DNA from 2 places in the Mucilaginibacter daejeonensis genome. Region 1 is predicted to be linked to the other one. Evidence: riboswitches for the same ligand, from Rfam matches in the RefSeq annotation. Region 1 holds a riboswitch; the other holds the start of a gene.
The links. Region 1 has a riboswitch for cobalamin ahead of LLH06_RS09340 (TonB-dependent receptor). Riboswitches for the same ligand answer to the same signal wherever they lie in the genome.

Region 1 (9,409 bases):
ACGATCTGAGTATCGGTGATCAATTGATTCTCGATCTTGGCCAGCAACAACATAGACCTGTTGAGGCGGGTCAGCTTGCGCACCGCTTTATAAATATCACTCAACAGCTTGCTTTGATCATCATTAAGGTCACCGGTTTGCAAATAGCTATCCAATTTAGAGTTGATCACTGCTATGGGCGTCATCAATTCGTGCGATGCATTTTCCGTAAAAGCCTTTAAGGTTTGGTAATCATCCTTTACATGATCGGCCATCAAGGAAACAACGTCGTTAAGTTCTCTGAATTCATCGATGTTGGAGTTGACCGGACTAATGCTTCTGTTATCAGCCAGACTAAACTTCTTGAGCTGATGCAGGATCTGGTAGAACGGCCGCCAGATGCGCGACAGAATCACACGATTTACCAGAAATAGTGCGGTCAACAAGGCGATGATCAGCCCCAGTGTGATCAGCAAGACCACTTTGATCAGGTCCTCGGTCTCTACCTTTGATTGCACCACTAATACCTGGTACATCTTGTCGCCAATATTTACTTGGGTATACAATGCCCGTCCGGGCTCGAGGTCGCCATCTTTCAGATCACGGTAGACAGTGTCTTTAAAACGCCGTTCGAGCGGGTGCCGGGTCTCAATGAATTGGATCTCCTGATGATTGGTCTTGAAAATTTGTGGCAAGCGACCGTTAAGCGCAACAAAATCATGCACTTCGTTCTCCTCCACTACAAGTGCCTTATCGACCTGATGGGTCAATATACGGCTAATGGTGATATAGTACACCACGGCTGCGATGACCATGATCAAGGTGGTCACCGTAATGTTCAACCTATCATATTTGGTTAGAAGCCTCATGCCTCGGTGAACTTGTAACCCATTCCATAGGCGGCTTGGATAGGGTCATTACCACCCGCTTCAACTATCTTTTTACGCAGGTTTTTAACGTGGGAGTAAATGAAGTCAAAATTATCCGCAATGTCCACGCTATCGCCCCAAAGGTGTTCGGCAATAGCATTTTTAGACACTACCTTGCTTTTGTTAGCGATGAAGTACAGCAGCAAAGCATACTCCTTTGGCGTAAGCTTAATCACGCGGCCTTTAATTTTTACTTCCTTGGCGCTGAGGTCAATATTCAAACTACCTATATTTAAAAAGCTGCTTCCATTGAACGCCTTGCGCCTTACAATAGCGGTGACCCTTGCCCTAAGTTCTGACAAATGGAAGGGTTTTGTTAGATAGTCATCGGCTCCAAGGTCAAGGCCGGTCAGGCGGTCGTCCAATGAGTCTTTAGCTGAAATGATCAGCACCCCGTCGGCGTATTGCCGGCTCTTTAGGTGTCTTAGTATATCCAGCCCGCTGCCATTAGGCAAGCCAATGTCGAGCAGTATGCAATCATAACGATAAAGCTCCACCTTGGCCATGGCTGTGGTGTGATCACTGGCGGTCTCACAGATGCTGCCCTCCTCTTTTAGGTATGCTTCGATACTTTCGCGCAAGGCTGCCTCATCTTCAATGACCAGTATCTTCATGACAGTTTTTTGTTCAAAAATAGTGATCGATCTTGTAGAAATTTAGCATTGACGTCCATCATTTTGATGCTGATGATCTTTATCCGATCAGATCATGTTGCATCAACGAACACATCCAGATTTTATACAGATTCCGTGAGGAGATTTGCTCCTGATGAGACCGTCACTTCTACTGATACTGATATTTATTACCAACATCGTGTTCGCCCAAGGTAAGATCACCGGTAAGATCGTGGATGCCACGACCAATGCCCCGGTCGACTATGCCACCGTGGGTCTTTTTGCGCAAGGGAGTAAACAGCCTGTAAGCGGCATCACCAGCGATGATAAAGGTAATTTTACCCTGACGAACATCAACAATGGTGAATACCATATAACGGTGAACTTCATCGGATACAAGGAGTATGGGGCCGATCATGTCATCATCAGCGATGATCAGAAGGCGGTCACGCTGGGCACTATCAAGCTTATACCCGCCAGTAAACAGCTGAACGAAGTGACCGTTACCGCCAAGGCGCCGGTGATCGAGAATATGATCGATAAAATGGTGTACAACACGGCCAACGACCTGACCTCACAAGGTGGAGTTGCACTGGATGTATTGAAGAAGGTGCCACAAGTGAGCGTAGATATAGACGGTAACGTAGAGTTGCAGGGCAACACAAGCGTAAGATTCCTGATCAATGGCAAACCATCCACCATGTTCGGCAGCAGTTTAAATGATGTGCTGGCCTCCCTACCCGCAAGCCAGATCAAAAGTATAGAGGTGATCACCAGTCCGGGTGCAAAGTATGATGCGCAGGGCCTGGGTGGCATTATCAACATCATTTTAAAGAATGATAAGCTACGCGGCATAAGTGGTAGCGTGACCGCCTCGGCCGGCACACGTTTGCAGAACGGCTCAGAAACGGTCAGCGTAAGGCGAAACAACTTTGGTGTATCAGCATTTTTGAGCGGTAATGCGCAGATCAATACCCGCACCATGAACCTCAACGATCGCACCTCCACAGATGCCTCTGGCCGTTCTACCCGGTTGATCCAGAATGGTTATAGTGATGTGAGGCGTAAGAGCTATAATAGCGGCATCAATGTAGACTGGTCACCTTCAAAAGCCAACAGTTTTACCGCATCTTTGACTGTGGATCAGTTCGGTAATCGGAATCAGGGGATGACCGCTCAGCAACAGACCGCCACGGGCCTGGCCGATGTGCTTAGTCAACGGACATCGTTAAGTGACCTGAGCAACCACAATATCGATTGGAGCCTTGACCACAAACACAAGTTCAAACGCGAAGGACAAGAGCTGGAGATCCTGTACACTTACAGTCAAGGTAAGAACAACTCGTCATACGATCAGCAGCAGATCTATAATGGCCAGCTATTACCCTTTTCAGCGTCAGCCAGTACTAATCCAGGCACCAACCATGAGACCAATATCTCTGCTGATTACACCCAACCGATCGCAAAAGATGTGTTGTTAGAAACGGGGGCCAAAACGATACTGCAAAATATCAACAGCGTAACCAACGTAAATAGTTACGATGCAAAGACCGGTGCGTACAGCTATGACCCCGGCCAATCATACAAATTAAAATACGACCGCAAGATCTACGCCGGATACGTTTCGCTGGGTGCTTCGCCGTTCAAACAAATTGATGTGAAGGCTGGCCTGCGCATCGAGCATACTAATACACATATTGGCTTCCCTGGAACCACTATCCCCTCCTATACCACCGCAGTTCCAACTGCTGTGATCTCGCATAAGTTCAGCGATGTATCGTCATTGAAAGTGAGCTATACCAAACGTATCGAACGGGCCGAATATCGCGAGCTGAATCCTTTTGTGAACTTGAGCGACCCTTACAACATCATCACAGGTAACCCTCTTTTAAGGCCTGAGATCGGCAATGTGTTCGAGCTGGGGTATAACCGTTCCTTCAGGTCTAGTGGTAGTTTATACATCGCGCTGTTTTCAAGGCATAATAGCAACGATGTGAAGACCTACACTAACTTCTACAGCCAGTATCGTGTGGGCGACTCAGTATATCGTAACGTGTCCGTGACCAACCGACAAAACATAGGCACCGAACAGAACACAGGCCTTAACATATCAGGTTCTGTGTATCTCAGCAAGAAGCTTAACATAAGGACCAACACGTCCATTATAGACAAGTACATCGTTAACAAAGTATATGGTGGTCCATCGGTTAATGCCCTCATCGTCAGAGGCAATATGAATGTGAGCTACCAATTCACAAATGATCTGATCGGTGAGGCCTTTGCGAACTATAATTCGCCAATGAAGAATATACAGGGCCGCACACCCAAATTTGTTACTTACAACTTAGCTTTTCGCAAGCAATTAATGAATAAGATGGCTAGTATAGGGTTCACCACCACTAACCCGTTCGCTAAATATGTTGATCAGCTAACCACCATTGACCATGCGGCCACATCTAACGGAGCACCTTATACCAGCTACAGTTTACGCCGGGTTCCATACCGGTCGTTCGGTATCAGCTTCGCTTACCGCTTTGGAAAACTGGATGCCAAGGCCAGCAAAATTGAGGAGCCACAAGTGAAGCCGATCGAGAATTAGACCAGTGAAACCATTGGCTATATGTAAGTTATCTTCGCCCCATAAACTTTCGGTTGAGATAATTCCTAAAAGGCCGATCGTATTTGATCATCACCAAATACGCGATCCCGATGAGTAATGTTGTGGTGACAGGAATGATCATAGCGAGTATCGACATGGACGGATGATGAGCGAGATAATAATTGCCGAACATCCACATCACCGCATAGTGTGTCATATAAAAAGGATAGGATATATCACCTAAAAACGTGCAACACGCTTTCGTGCGGTTTGTTATGACGGCTCCGGCCCCGATCATAATGATCAGCGGGAAATAAAACAGCACGATCAAAAGTTCGGTAAGCGAATTGAACTGAGTATGAGGCGAAATGAACGCCAGGAATAACAAAACGGCGATAACGATAAAAGGCAACTTATTTCGGATGATCAGCTTATATCTAAAAATGAGTAGACCGGCCGTGAACGAATAAGCTATACGGGCTCCACCATCCCAAAAGGTTGGCCCGCTCCATCCCCCAAGCAGGTTGCCTGAGCGGTAGGCAACGCCAACCAAAAGACCAGCGGAGAGCAATGCCATAACTACCAGGTAGCGACGGTCAAGGCGCCAAAGCACTAAGGCATAAACAATATTGGCCACATACTCCCAAAACAATGACCAGGATGGCGCATTGAAGCTGAACAGGTTAAACCCTCTATCGGCGATCACCGGCAACGGGATGAGCAGTAATGAACAGACGAACGCCAGTATGATCTTCCCACTGCTATAAGCCTCTGGATGCCCTCCGAATGGGTCTAACAAAAAAGCCAGAAGGCCTAATACCGAACCCAGTATCACCAACGGATGTAGCCTGATGATCCGTGCTTTAAAGAAAGCAAGGACCCCTATATCGGCCATCCGGTCGTCATAGGCATAACCGATCACGAAGCCCGAAAGGCAAAAGAACAGGTCGACCGCCAGAAAGCCGTGACCGATAAAATTTTTTGGAGGATCAGTATATACCCATTCCATAAAGTGGAATATTACCACCGCCAAAGCGGCAACGCCTCTTAAGCCATCAAGCACCTCAAAATGAGGTTTGCTATGTATGATCGGTGTGTTAGTGTCCATAAATGGTGATCCTGATAGCGCTAAAGGTAATGAACACGGGCCAGATCAAGTGTGTTCTTATCTATGTAAATGCCACCATGCTCTTAACCAACGTTATACGCGTTATAGCTCTAACATCGGGCTTGAAGATCACAAGATGGCCTGACGTTATACTTTAATGCGCTATATTTGTCCTTGCAAAAGGCTCTATCGCTGCCTGTAGATACAGGTGGAGGAAAGTCCGGGCAACATAGAGCATCCTGCTTCCTAACGGGAAGGCGCCTTGCAGCGGGCGACAGCCAGTGCCACAGAAAATATACCGCCTTGCTTTGCAGGGTAAGGGTGAAAACGTGAGGTAAGAGCTCACGGCGGGTATGGGTGATCATACCTGCGGTAAACCTCAGGAGTTGAAAGACCAAATAGGTCCCGAAATGGAAGTTGCTCGCTTCTGTATGGCGCTTGCGCCATCGTTGGGATGGGTAGGTTGCTGGAACCGGCCAGCGATGACCGGTCAAGATCAATGATAGAGACTGCTCACGCAGTACAGAACCCGGCTTATAATTTTGCTGCTGTTTTTTAGCCCTTTGCGCATTTATTTGCACAAAGGGTTATTTTTTTCAAACAAAAGCACAAGTGTTTGTTTTAATGTACAGATCTCTATATTAGCATCTGAGACTATCTCCTCCTTGAAAGAAAAACATGGCGAAAATTTTAATTATTGACGACGAACGCGCGATACGTAACACGCTGCGCGAGATCTTGGAATATGAAGACTACACTGTAGAAGATATAGATAACGGTATCGACGGACTACAACTGATCGAAAAGAAAGATTACGATCTGGTACTCTGCGACATCAAAATGAACCGTATGGACGGTATGGAGGTACTGACCGAAGGCTTAGCCTTAAAACCAGACCTTCCGTTCATCATGATATCAGGCCACGGTACGGTTGAGACCGCCGTTGAGGCCAGCAAAAAAGGAGCTTTTGACTTTATATCGAAACCACCAGATCTTAACCGCCTACTGATCACCGTTCGCAACGCGCTGGATCGCGGTAGTTTGGTGACCGAGGCCAAAGTATTAAAACGTAAAGTATCGAAGGTTCGCCCGATCTTAGGCGAGTCGCAGTCGATACTCAAGATCAAAGAGACAATCGATCGCGTTGCACCTACCGAGGCGCGTGTGTTGGTCACCGGAGCTAATGGTAGCGGTAAAGAGTTGGTAGCAAGATGGTTACATGAGAAATCGAACCGTCATAACGCACCGCTTATCGAGGTCAATTGTGCCGCTATCCCATCCGAATTGATCGAGAGTGAGTTGTTCGGTCACGAAAAAGGTTCATTTACCTCAGCTGTTAAGCAGCGTATCGGTAAGTTCGAATCGGCTAATGGCGGTACACTGTTCCTTGACGAAATCGGCGATATGAGCCATTCGGCACAAGCCAAAGTACTGCGTGCCTTGCAAGAGAACCGCATTACCCGTGTAGGTGGCGAAAAAGAGATCGAGGTGGACGTGCGTGTAGTAGCAGCGACCAACAAAGATCTGCTTAAAGAGATCGAGGATGGCAATTTCCGTATGGACCTTTACCACCGTTTGAGTGTAATCCTAATCCACGTGCCACCATTGATCGAGCGCCGTGACGATATACCACTACTGGCTAACAGCTTCTTAGAGGAGATATGCAACGAGTACGGCATGCCAACCAAGCGCATCAGCGAAGCTGGTTTAGAGGCACTTAAAGCCTTGCCTTGGACCGGTAATATCCGTGAGTTGCGTAACATGATCGAGCGTTTGATCATCCTGAGTGATAAGGTGATAACCGATGCTGATGTGCGTTCGTTCGCTAACCCATCGGCTCCTGTTACGGCATTGCCAGCTTCCACTGCGGCAGCTGCAGAGACGGCCGCCGCTCCGAAAACGAATTTTGAGCAATTCAAGAACTTCCAGGAGTACAAAGATTTTGCCGAGCGTGAATACATCAAGTTCAAACTCGAAAAGAACAACTGGAACGTGTCAAAAACTGCGGATGACATTGATATTCAGCGCAGTCATTTATATAGTAAGATCGAGAAATTTGGATTAAAAAGGGGTGAATGATCACCCCTTTTTTCTTGAAAATTCTTGCTATTTGTATCTAATTTCTTCTTTTCTGCATAATTAGTTGCCCATTGACTATTTTCGCCCTGCTTTTGGTTTGCGGCGGCTCACTGCCTCACCGTAATTAAAAGGGAATCCGGTGTAACTCCGGAACTGTCCCGCAGCTGTAAGTTCTACTCAACCGATATCCGATCTGGGTCACTGTTGGTCATCGCACCAACGGGAAGACTGGGTAAAGGGGAACAAGTCAGAATACCTGCCGATCGCATAACTTATTCATAGCTTTCGCGGATTGAAGCTGAATGAAGATACTTTTCGTGTTTTTCATTTGTAGTGTACAATTTTCGGTTCGCTGTGGGTTTTAACTGACCACGCAACATGAGAACTGCCGTACCCAACATGCCCTTTAGGCGTGACAGGTATTTATTGTCTTTTAAGTACGTTGCCGCAACTTTAGCGGTGATCGGTCAGTGTTGCGTGGTTGCGAACGCTCAAACCAAGCCTGATACAAGCAAGACCTATCAACTGCGCGATGTGCAGATATGGGGCAACAGCAATGGGTTGGCGGCCTCCTCTCCTACACCCGCACAGGTACTCAGAGGCGCGGCCCTTGAACGACTGAACAACCTTTCGGTAGCCGATGCCATCCGGTATTTTTCAGGCACTCAGCTCAAAGATTATGGAGGCGTGGGCGGCTTAAAAACGGTGGACGTGCGTAGCTTAGGTAGCAGCCAGGTAGCGGTGTTCTATGATGGAGTTCAGCTGGGTAACGCTCAGAACGGCCAGGTGGATCTTAGCAAATTCTCTTTGGATAATATCGGTGAGATAGAACTTTACAACGCCCAGAAAAGCACCATCTTTCAACCGGCAAGAGGACTGGCAGCCGGTAGTGCGATCTATTTGACCGCCAAGGCTCCACAATTCCGCGATGGGCATAATGATGTGGTCAAAGCAGCGATTAGAACGGGCTCCATGGGCTTGTTCGCACCATCGCTATTATGGGCTCACCAATTGAGCACCAAGGTTAGCTCGTCGGTCAGCACCGAATATATACAGGGAAATGGCCGGTACAAGTTTAGGTATACCAACGGCGTCTTTGACACCACGGCCATCAGGCAGAACGGCGACATACAAGCCTTCCGGTCTGAAGTTGGTTTTCAAGGCCAGCTGGCTGATAGCAGCTCTTGGTCGGTCAAAGGCTACCTGTACACCTCACAACGCGGTTTGCCAGGCGCTATCGTGTCCAACCGTTTCAACTATACCCAGCGCGAATGGGACCGCAATTTGTTCATTCAGTCGGCCTATCAGCGGTTAGGCAAGGTATATAGCTTAATGGCTCACGCCAAATATGCCAACGATCTGTTGCGCTATCTTGACCCCGACATCGTGACCGTAAACGGGTTGTCTGATAGTCGCTACCATCAACAAGAACTCTATTTATCGTTAGTTAATAAATTCAATATCAATACCTTTTGGAGCACCGTATTATCCACGGATTACATACGAAATACGATGCAAAGCAATATCTACCGCTTTGCCGAACCTACGCGCAATACGCTGTTAGCCGCATTGGCTACGCAGTTGAAGTTCGATCGGTTAGATGTTCAGGGCAACCTCCTGGGCAACTTTGTAACCGAGCATACTAACTCAGGCACATCTGCGCCCGACCGTATCAAGTACACACCGGCGCTAATGGCGTCGTGGCAACCATTGCCAGATCCATCCTTCCGGTTTCGAGGCTTTTACAAAAGCATTTACCGCATCCCTACTTTCAATGAGTTGTATTACACCTTCATCGGCACCGCCGATCTGCAGCCTGAGTTCAGCCGTCAGTATGATGCCGGCTTTACTTTTCAGCGCGCCCTTCAACGTGGAGCGTTGAAGCAGATCAGCATCCAAACTGACGCTTATTATAACAAGGTCGACAACAAGATCATTGCAGTACCGGGTCAAAACCTACGCCGCTGGACCATGCAAAACGTGGGCAAGGTCAACATCAAAGGGATCGAGACCAACATCCGCTCCACATGGCAACTCAATAGCTTGCTTTTATTTAACGGCGGTTTAAGCTATACCTATCAGCAGGCCCTTGACGCAAGTG
Region 2 (9,409 bases), 1.2 Mb from region 1:
ATCGCCACTACTTCTGTGCAGGCATATGACCCATCAGAGAACTTATTTGATTATGCCCAAACCAAAGCGGCCAACGTGGCCTATGTCAAATCATTAGCCAAGCAATTAGGTTCCAAAGGGATCCGTGTGAATGGCGTAGCGCCCGGCCCGGTATGGACACCTTTGCAGGTAAGTGGTGGTCAACCACAGGACGCCATCGAAAAATTTGGTTCAGTGACCCCGTTAGGTCGCCCTGGACAACCGGCAGAGCTGGCATCCATATTTGTGCAACTGGCTGATGCTGATGCAAGCTACGCTACCGGCCAGGTATATGGTGCAGCAGGCGGCAATGGCCATCCATAATTGACCTTTAATCCCCGATGCATGCCGGGCAGTATACACTGTCCGGCTTTATTTTAGCCGTTAAGAAATGAAACAACCCGATATCTCTTCGCTGGCAGTGATCAGCGACAGACATACCTGTGCCCTGCTGGATAAAGATGGAACGATCAGCTGGTATTGCCCCGGTGCTTTTGACCGCGCTGCTGTTCTGTCTTCCCTGATCGATGAACAAAAAGGTGGCTACTGGCAGATGGGATGTGAGCGCCAGGCATTCGTAAAAAGAAGATTTATCGGCCGAAGCAGTGTGCTTCAAACCTATTTTCATGTCGAGGAAGAGATACTTGAACTAACAGATCTTATGCCGGTAGGCATGAATTTTAGAGGCATATGCCGCAAGATCTCTGCTGCGCCGGATACGGTATTTGGTGAGCTTAGGCTGGCAGCCGACTATGGATCGGATTCGGTGACTTTGGAAAGCATATCACCATTCATCATCGAGTTGCCCACTGAGGGTATGTGGCTTCATTGCTCCCATCCGCTTCAATTAAAAGGCGAAACGATCAATTTCCAGATCCCAACCGGCGACCCTTCATGGATAGCATTGATCGATAGCCCGGTATTTGACGAAGATATCTTGGAAGATGCATTAAGGACCACGCTACGTGGCTGGGAAAGGATAGCAGAACACATTGACCACCATGGACCTTTTCAGGAGCAAGTACAAAATTCTTTACGGGCATTACAGCAGATGGTTTACGAGCCGACAGGCGGTATCATTGCCGCGCCTACTACAGGTCTTCCTGAGGTGATCGGTGGTGAGCGCAATTACGACTACCGTTTTGTATGGATGAGGGATGCAGCGCTGATCACTTCGTCACTGGTAGGGCTCAAAACCGACGGACAAGTGGAGCGTGCATTCATGTCGTTCGTTTCCGGAGCCATGAAAAAGAATGATCGATCTCACGTTTCCTGTTTTTATAGTATCGATGGCTCCATCGTAAAAAACAACCGGAATTTGCCTCTAGCCGGATATAAGCAAAGCCGCCCATTAATGGAAGGCAATACTGCTGCGGATCAGTTCCAGCTTGATGCTGAGGCCAGCATTTTACTGGCATGCGGCGCCATTTATGCTAAAACAGGTGAACGGCCCGAGTGGGAAACAGTGGAAGCCATAGCTGATCTTATATGCAAAAATTGGGAACGGAAAGACAATGGTATATGGGAAGAAGAACAAGTCCAGCATTATACCTCGAGCAAAGCATTGGCTGCACGTGCCTTAGAGGTGATGGCACCATACCAAGAAAATAAAGAGACAGCAGATCGTTGGTTACATAATGCCGGACTTATACGGAACTTTATTAAGGAAAATTGCCTGACCAGCTACGGCGCCTACGCGGTACATGCTGGTTCTGAAGATGTGGATATCGCCTGCGCGCTGTTCGCGCCGTTCGGTTTCGATAACGCGAACAGCAATTATATGCAAAAGACCGTTGCTGCTATAGAAGAACATTATTGCGATAACGGTCTGTATCGCCGGCATTTGCTCGAGTTCGATTCGCAGAAGGAGGGCGTATTTTTAGCTGCAAGCTGTTGGATGGCGCATCATTATGCCTTAGCGGGTAATGTTACGAAAGCCAGATCCATTCTTGAGTGCGTACAAGGCTGCGCTAACGACCTCGGTTACTTAAGCGAAGAATTCGATATGAATGACCATACGATGCTTGGCAATTTCCCTCAAACCTTTGTACACTCTTCCTTCATTTGCGCGGTGAATGGCTTGACCGACTCAGCTCAATGATCCATCCGGTCATCATCATTCATGGACGAACGATCGATACTAAGCTCATTCATTTGTTACCCTACAGATCGCCAATTTTTAAGCTTGCACTGAACGAAGTAAAAAAAATAATGCTAAATTTGTTAGCATTAGCGACTTATCAGGTCGCTTCACTTTGTTGAGATCTACAATGGTGCAATTATTAACAGTAGAAAGGAAGGCGTGGCTTAAATATCCGGACGGAAGCAGCAACGTCATTCGTATCCTGCCCGACAACGATCATACTGGGGTGCAGTGTTATCTTCTTTATACGGCATATGAAGCGTATTCTGAATGTCTGGGCAGGATATTGTTCGATGCGAACGGCTTTTGGATATATGACGGCGACCAACTGACCGTAGACCAGCAGGAACAGGTGGCCAGGCTGATCATGGGCATAGCAGAAAAAAAGTAGGATGGAACAACTTGCATTATTTCCCGAAGCCGGGCAAAGCAGGGGTTTGCCAACGCAGTATCTGGAGTACTTCCCCAAATTTATCGAACCGTTCGCGGGGCAGCGATCATTAGAGCATTTCATTGCTCACACGCCCTGGACCCAGCAGATCAGGACGATGTATACCAAAGAGGTGGTCACGCCACGGCTCACGGCCTGGTATGGCGACCCAACCTCTTATGATTATCAGTCCTTAATAAGATCCGTTCCCTTGACGTGGACACCGGAACTCCTTATGATCAAAGATCTGGTAGAGCCGCTTGCGGGCGTCGAATTCAACAGCGTGTTATTGAATTATTACCGCAACGGGAATGACTCGGTGGCCTGGCACAGCGATAAGGAAGAGGTTTTAGGTAAGGACCCGATCATTGCTTCCGTTTCTTTTGGCCAGGTTCGCAGCTTTGATATCCGCAACAAGCAGGATCATCAGGAACATTATTCCGTTAAATTAGAACATGGCTCGTTCCTGCTGATGAAGGCGGGTCTACAGGAAAATTGGGAACACCGGATAGCTAAGTCGAGCAGGCCGATGGGGCCAAGAGTGAACCTGACCTTCAGGGTGGTGAAATGACCACAGAGATATATTCAAGACCGAAGTGATCTTCAAAGACACGAGCACTTTGGCCACGACAGATCATAAAGCCACGAATACATTCATTTTATTGGCGACACATATCAACGATGCATGCCGGGCAAAAAATAGAGGATACTGCGGACGGGCCCATCCGCAGTATCTCATAGCGATGCCGTTAAATATTATGTACTAAACGATCCCTTCCACACTGATCCGCTCTCTTGCTTCTTTGGCTGCAGCTACCATGTTCTCCAGGGCGGCTTTTGTTTCAGGCCATTTTCTGGTCTTTAATCCGCAGTCCGGGTTCACCCATAAATGCTCAGCGGGCAACAGTTCGGCTGCTTTCACTAATAAGGTGACCATTTCTTCGGTGGTCGGCACGCGTGGCGAATGGATGTCATAAATGCCGGGGCCTATCTCGTTCGGATACTCAAAATGAGCGAACGCTTGCAGTAGCTCCATTTGCGAACGCGAGGTCTCGATGGTGATCACATCAGCATCCATCGCAGCGATATGCTCGATAATGTTATTGAACTCGCTGTAGCACATGTGCGTGTGTATCTGCGTCCTGTCTTCAACACCGCTTGCCGTTACACGGAACGCTCTAACCGCCCGATCGAGATAGTGCGGGTGCTTGGCCTTGCGTAATGGCAATCCTTCACGAATGGCGGCCTCGTCGATCTGTATGATAGCAATGCCCGCTTTCTCCAAAGCTAATACCTCATCACGTATAGCTAAAGCGATCTGATCAGTGGTCACTTGACGTGGCTGGTCATCGCGCACGAACGACCATTGCGATATGGTGACCGGTCCGGTCAGCATTCCTTTCATCAGTTTATCTGTTCGTGCAGCAGCAAAGCTGATCCAACGCACGGTCATATCCTTCGGCCGGCTAACATCACCGTAGATCACTGGCGGTTTCACACAGCGGCTGCCATAGCTTTGTACCCAGCCATTTGCGGTGAACAGGAAACCATCAAGTTGTTCGCCAAAATATTCAACCATGTCGTTGCGTTCGAACTCACCGTGTACCAGTACATCGATACCGATTTCTTCCTGCCAGCGGATCACTTCGACGGTCGCATCTTCGATCGCTTTTTCATACTGCTCAAATGTCAGTTCGCCTTTCTTGAGTTGGGCACGCAATTGGCGAATATCATCCGTTTGCGGGAACGAACCGATAGTGGTGGTTGGGAATGCAGGTAATTTGAAACGATCGCGGTGTAATTGCTGACGCAAAGGGAAGGTACTTTTGCGGGTAGCATCAGCTTCGGTGATCGCGGCCACACGGTCTTTCACATCTTGCTTATGTACTTTATTTGATGTACGGCGGCTTTCTTTGGCCGTTTTGTTAAAAGCCAATAATGCTTTATCACCTTCGGCTATTCGCTTCAGATCGGCAACCTCGTTCAGTTTCTGTTTGGCAAAAGCCATCCAGTTCCTGATCTCAGGGTCGATAGCGGTTTCGCCGTCAAGGTCGATCGGCGAGTGTAATAACGAGCATGAAGGCGCAATGATCACCCGGTCGGTACCTAATTTGGCTACCGCTTTGCTGATGAGCTCTAATGACCGTTCATAGTCATTCTTCCAAACATTACGCCCATCCACCACGCCTAACGACAATTGGAGGTGAGGCGGTATCAGCGCTAATACCTCTTCCAGTTGTTCAGGTGCCCGAACCAGATCGATGTGTAGTGCCGCCACAGGCAAATTAACAGCAAGTTGCGTATTGTCCAACGTTCCTTCAAAATAGGTGGCCACAATGATCTTTACACCGCTTACACGGTTGGCAATGGCCCGGTAAGCGTACTCGAACGCCTCTTTTTCCTTTTTAGACAGGTCAAGTGCCAGGTATGGCTCATCCAATTGTATCCAGGTAGCACCTTGTTGTTTCAGGCGGTTAATGATCTCTACATAAACCGGTATCAAGCTTTTGATAAGGTCGATCCGCTCAAAGCCTTCCTCTTTTTCTTTGCCTGATAAAAGATAGCTCACCGGCCCAAGCAATACCGGTTTAGCCTTTGCCCCTAACTGGATCTTTGCAGTATCATACTCGCCAAATACTTTCTCAGAAAATATCTTGAACTGTTGCTTAGCGGTAAATTCAGGTACAAGGTAATGGTAATTGGTATCTAACCATTTGGTCATTTCCATAGCGGTGATATCAAGTCCATCTTTTTGATAACCCCGCGCCATCGCAAAATACAGGTCGATCTCTTGATTGGTGTTCACTTCTGTGAGTACCGGCGTATACCTATTAGGGATAACTCCAAGCAACAGGCTCATGTCCAGTACCTGATCGTAAAAGCTGAAATCGTTGCAAGGGATCAGGTCTATTCCGGCGTCCACCTGGGTCTGCCAGTTCTCCTGCTTGATCTTACGAGCTACCTCGTTCAATTCATCGGCGGTGATCTTACCTGCCCAATACCTTTCGCAGGCTTTTTTTAATTGTCTTTGGCTACCGATACGCGGGTAGCCGAGATTTTGCGTTAGCATGTTCTAAACTTTTTAAATGTTCAATGATCCTTAAAAAGCTCTTCGATATCCAGAAATGCAGTGCAAATGAGTATTGGCGAGAGATGCACGCAGATGCGAACAGGACACAGCGAACCTAATGAGTTCGGGTGACCTCGCATAACGTACATTGATCTGACCTCAGCTCCTTATCGCGAAAGCATCGTCAATACAGAAAAGGCAGGTATCCTGACTTGTAACAGTTCTCATCGTCCTTCCCGCTTTTGGCAGTGGAGCGCGTGGATGAGAGCCTATGCATGTTACTTACAGTTGCGCGACAGTTCGTGATTTGCACACGATTCCCTATTAATTCACAGCTAAGTGAGACCTATTCTGATCTTAAGTATATAAAGAACTTCGGCCCAAGTGGGTTGCATTTATTCTTCACAAAGATAATTTTACCACATCTAAAGCTACGTTCAGATAAAATATAAGCTATAATCGCTATCATACCAGGTATTATTAGTCAGTAATGCTAAAAGGACATTATATTAGCAACTTCAAAAGCGAAATATGCTATGGAAGAGCTTGATGAAACGGATCTGCGGTTGCTGAGGATACTTGGGAACAACTCCAAACAAACCGTTAAGGACCTGGCTGTGCAGGTGAACCTATCCCCCACCCCGGTTCTTCAGCGGGTGAGACGATTGGAGAACAATGGCTATATCAAGAAGTACATAGCGCTGCTGGATCACGAAAAGTTCAGCCAGGGGTTCATCGTCTTTTGTAATATCAAGCTGAAGCAACATGACCGGAACATAGGCCACAATCTTGTGAAAGACATCATGAATATCGACGAGATCGTAGAATGCTATAACGTGTCAGGTGAGTACGACTTTATTCTGAAAGTTTTTGCCAAAAGCATGAAGCATTACCAGGACTTCGTTTTCAATAAACTGGGATCGGTAAAAAGCATAGGGAGCACGCACAGCACCTTCGTAATGGCAGAGATCAAGAATCTATATAACATCAGCATCTGAATGTGATCAGATCAGGATGGCTCCGCTGTATTAGTTAACTCATCGACCTCAGGCGATCGAATGATCAGCTCGTCTAAGAAAGCGGTGCCAAGCCAGACCAACAAAGCGTATCAATCAACGCACGAACGCGGGATCACGCGTATTGCTATTCCTTTTTTTACACAATAAGATACCCAAACTCTATTCAGGAGCTACTGACCTAACTTACCGTTAATAAACCGGAGTGGTGTAGTATAGCCGCCGGACGACCATTGTTCACATACGATATCTGGCGTACTGTTATCGGGTGGATAAGGTCTCTTGAAACTCTATTTCAAGAACACCTATCTTATGTTGTCTTGAATGCTTCATGATCGAATTAGTGTCACCCCCTGCTACTTTAGTTTTGATAGATAATAGTTATTTGGCCGATACGATCCAGACTAAAAGCACAACTCTATTTGTAATAAGTCTAAATAAACTATATTTGTCAAAAAAATAGTTTAGTGTCCAAGCCCTCCGATATGATCATTAATGAACAAAGCTTCACGCAAGTTTATGAGCAGTTCTGGCATGAGTTGTACGTGGCAGGCAAACGCTATACTGATAATGAAGAGGTGGCTAAAGGCCTTGTACAGGACATTTTTATCGGTATATGGGAAAACCGCGACCGGCTGGTCATTCATACTTCCATACAGCATTATCTTCATCGGGCACTTAAACTAAAAGCGATCGAATATTATCGCAAACAAGCGGTCATAAAAAAACATATATCCTATCAAGAACAGCAACAACACACCCAGTACAACAACACCGAACGATCCTTATTTTTTAAGGAGGTCATTGGTGCACTGAATAATGCTGTTGATGTGTTGCCCGACCGATGCCGTGAGGTTTACCTGATGAGACGTGAAATAGGGTTAGACAACCGGTCGATCGCTGCACAGCTGGTGATCAGCGAGAAAGCGGTGGAAGCGAACATGACGCGGGCACTATCTGCTATCCGGAACAAGCTCAAAATATTCCGTTCCTAAAAATTTCATTTTTTGATGTAGGGTTGCGAGGTATAAGTGCAACATACTATTAAAAGGCCTTAAAAGAAGAGCATGATCACCCCGGACCTACTGCGAAGATATGCACATGACGACCTCACAACAGGTGAACGTGTAGCAGTTGAACAGTGGCTTGCCGAGCATGACCATACTGAGCTGCCGCCAACTATCTTGAACGATGAACAAGTGTTCAAAACCCAAATGTGGCAACACATACAAAGGCGCACGATCTTTAAAAGCAGGTATTTAGCAACGGCGATGGACCGATCACGCAAGGGCAGTTATGCCATTGCTGCGTCGCTTCTGCTATTGGTGTCATGGGCGATATTTGGAAATAGTTCAATGCTTGATCAGCATGTGACCATTAGCAATGTGACCGGTCATCAGCCTATTAAAAAGACCCTTGGTGAACTCACTTATGTGATCGAGCCTGGAAGCCGTTGTGATGTGGTCATTTCGTATTGGAAAAAAGAAAGTGACGTGAGCTTCTGCGGAGCGATCTCCGTTGCCAATCATTCCCGTTCGAACAGCGACCTGCACATACACCAGGCCATCGCTGATCGTGGCAAAGCATTTTCAGATGAACTGATCATCCGAAAAGGACAGACCTATCTGGCCATGACCGATGATGAATATAACGTAATAGCAGCTACAACAGATGAATTAAATGATGGGTTACCGGGACCGTTCAGTGCCAGACTGCACCAGCGGTTCAGTTTATGATATAAATAAGTAAAATGGTTACGTAGCTGGAACTACGTAACCTGACTGCATAGATGCAGGTTTACTGCCCCCGTTCGTAGAAACAAGAACAGCCATGCAATTTAAGAAGATTTTCTTAACGGCCATTTTATTGGCCATACTTTCCTGTGCCTTCGCCCAAACCCCTTCACTGCCGGCCCTCAGCGGTAAAGTGACCGATAGTGCAGGCAACGCCCTCATCGGCGCTACCGTAAGGCTCCACGGATCAGGGAAACAGACCCTGACCGATCAGCACGGGGCTTTTAAGATCGTATACATTTCACCTGGTAAATATCAACTCTCGGTTTCAATGACCGGCTTTAAGACCACCGAGCAAAATGTCCTGATACAAAGTGGACATCCGCACCAGTTGGCCATTATGCTCAGCGAACGGTCACACGACCTGCAGACCGTCAGCGTTACCGGCCAGACCGCTGCCCAGGCAACACGCCTGCAACCTTATGCGGTCACGGTTCTGGACGTAAAAAAGATCGCCGACCGTGACATTGATATCAATCGGTTAATGGATGGTCAGGCAGGCATCCGCGTACAGGAAAGCGGCGGCTTGGGGTCGGAGTTCAATCATTCCATTCACGGTCTGTCAGGTAAGGCCGTCAGGTTCTTTGTGGATGGCATACCGATGGAGAGCTTTGGCCGTTCGTTCAGCATTAACAATTTTTCGGCTAACGTGATCGACCGCATTGAGGTGTACAAAGGCGTTACACCGGTCGAGTTAGGCGGTGATGCGTTAGGAGGAGCCATAAACCTGGTGACCCGCCGGGATGTTCAAAATTATCTGGACCTGTCACATAGCTATGGATCATTCAATACCAACCGCACAGCGGTATCGGGTAGATGGCGCCATCGTTCAGGCTTTACGCTACAAACCAATTCTTTCTACAATTATTCCGACAATAATTACCAGGTATGGGGACCTACCGTTGAAGTGGCCGGTGAGGATGGCCGTCCTATTCCCGG

Region 2: another riboswitch for cobalamin. It lies ahead of metE (5-methyltetrahydropteroyltriglutamate--homocysteine S-methyltransferase); the one in region 1 lies ahead of LLH06_RS09340 (TonB-dependent receptor).

What each region holds. Positions count from the first base shown of each region.
Region 1 is NZ_CP086068.1:2,224,342-2,233,750, reverse strand. It holds gene LLH06_RS09370 (sensor histidine kinase) at 1-848, opposite strand, end outside; gene LLH06_RS09365 (response regulator transcription factor) at 845-1,522, opposite strand; gene LLH06_RS09360 (outer membrane beta-barrel family protein) at 1,677-4,121, shown strand; gene LLH06_RS09355 (acyltransferase family protein) at 4,150-5,229, opposite strand; RNA gene rnpB (RNase P RNA component class A) at 5,403-5,782, shown strand; gene LLH06_RS09345 (sigma-54-dependent transcriptional regulator) at 5,908-7,308, shown strand; cobalamin riboswitch at 7,385-7,586, shown strand; gene LLH06_RS09340 (TonB-dependent receptor) at 7,687-9,409, shown strand, end outside.
Region 2 is NZ_CP086068.1:975,892-985,300, reverse strand. It holds gene LLH06_RS04320 (SDR family oxidoreductase) at 1-342, shown strand, start outside; gene LLH06_RS04315 (glycoside hydrolase family 15 protein) at 410-2,119, shown strand; gene LLH06_RS04310 (hypothetical protein) at 2,274-2,552, shown strand; gene LLH06_RS04305 (alpha-ketoglutarate-dependent dioxygenase AlkB family protein) at 2,554-3,162, shown strand; gene metE (5-methyltetrahydropteroyltriglutamate--homocysteine S-methyltransferase) at 3,355-5,661, opposite strand; cobalamin riboswitch at 5,842-6,026, opposite strand; gene LLH06_RS04295 (Lrp/AsnC family transcriptional regulator) at 6,198-6,659, shown strand; gene LLH06_RS04290 (RNA polymerase sigma-70 factor) at 7,163-7,672, shown strand; gene LLH06_RS04285 (hypothetical protein) at 7,745-8,413, shown strand; gene LLH06_RS04280 (TonB-dependent receptor) at 8,508-9,409, shown strand, end outside.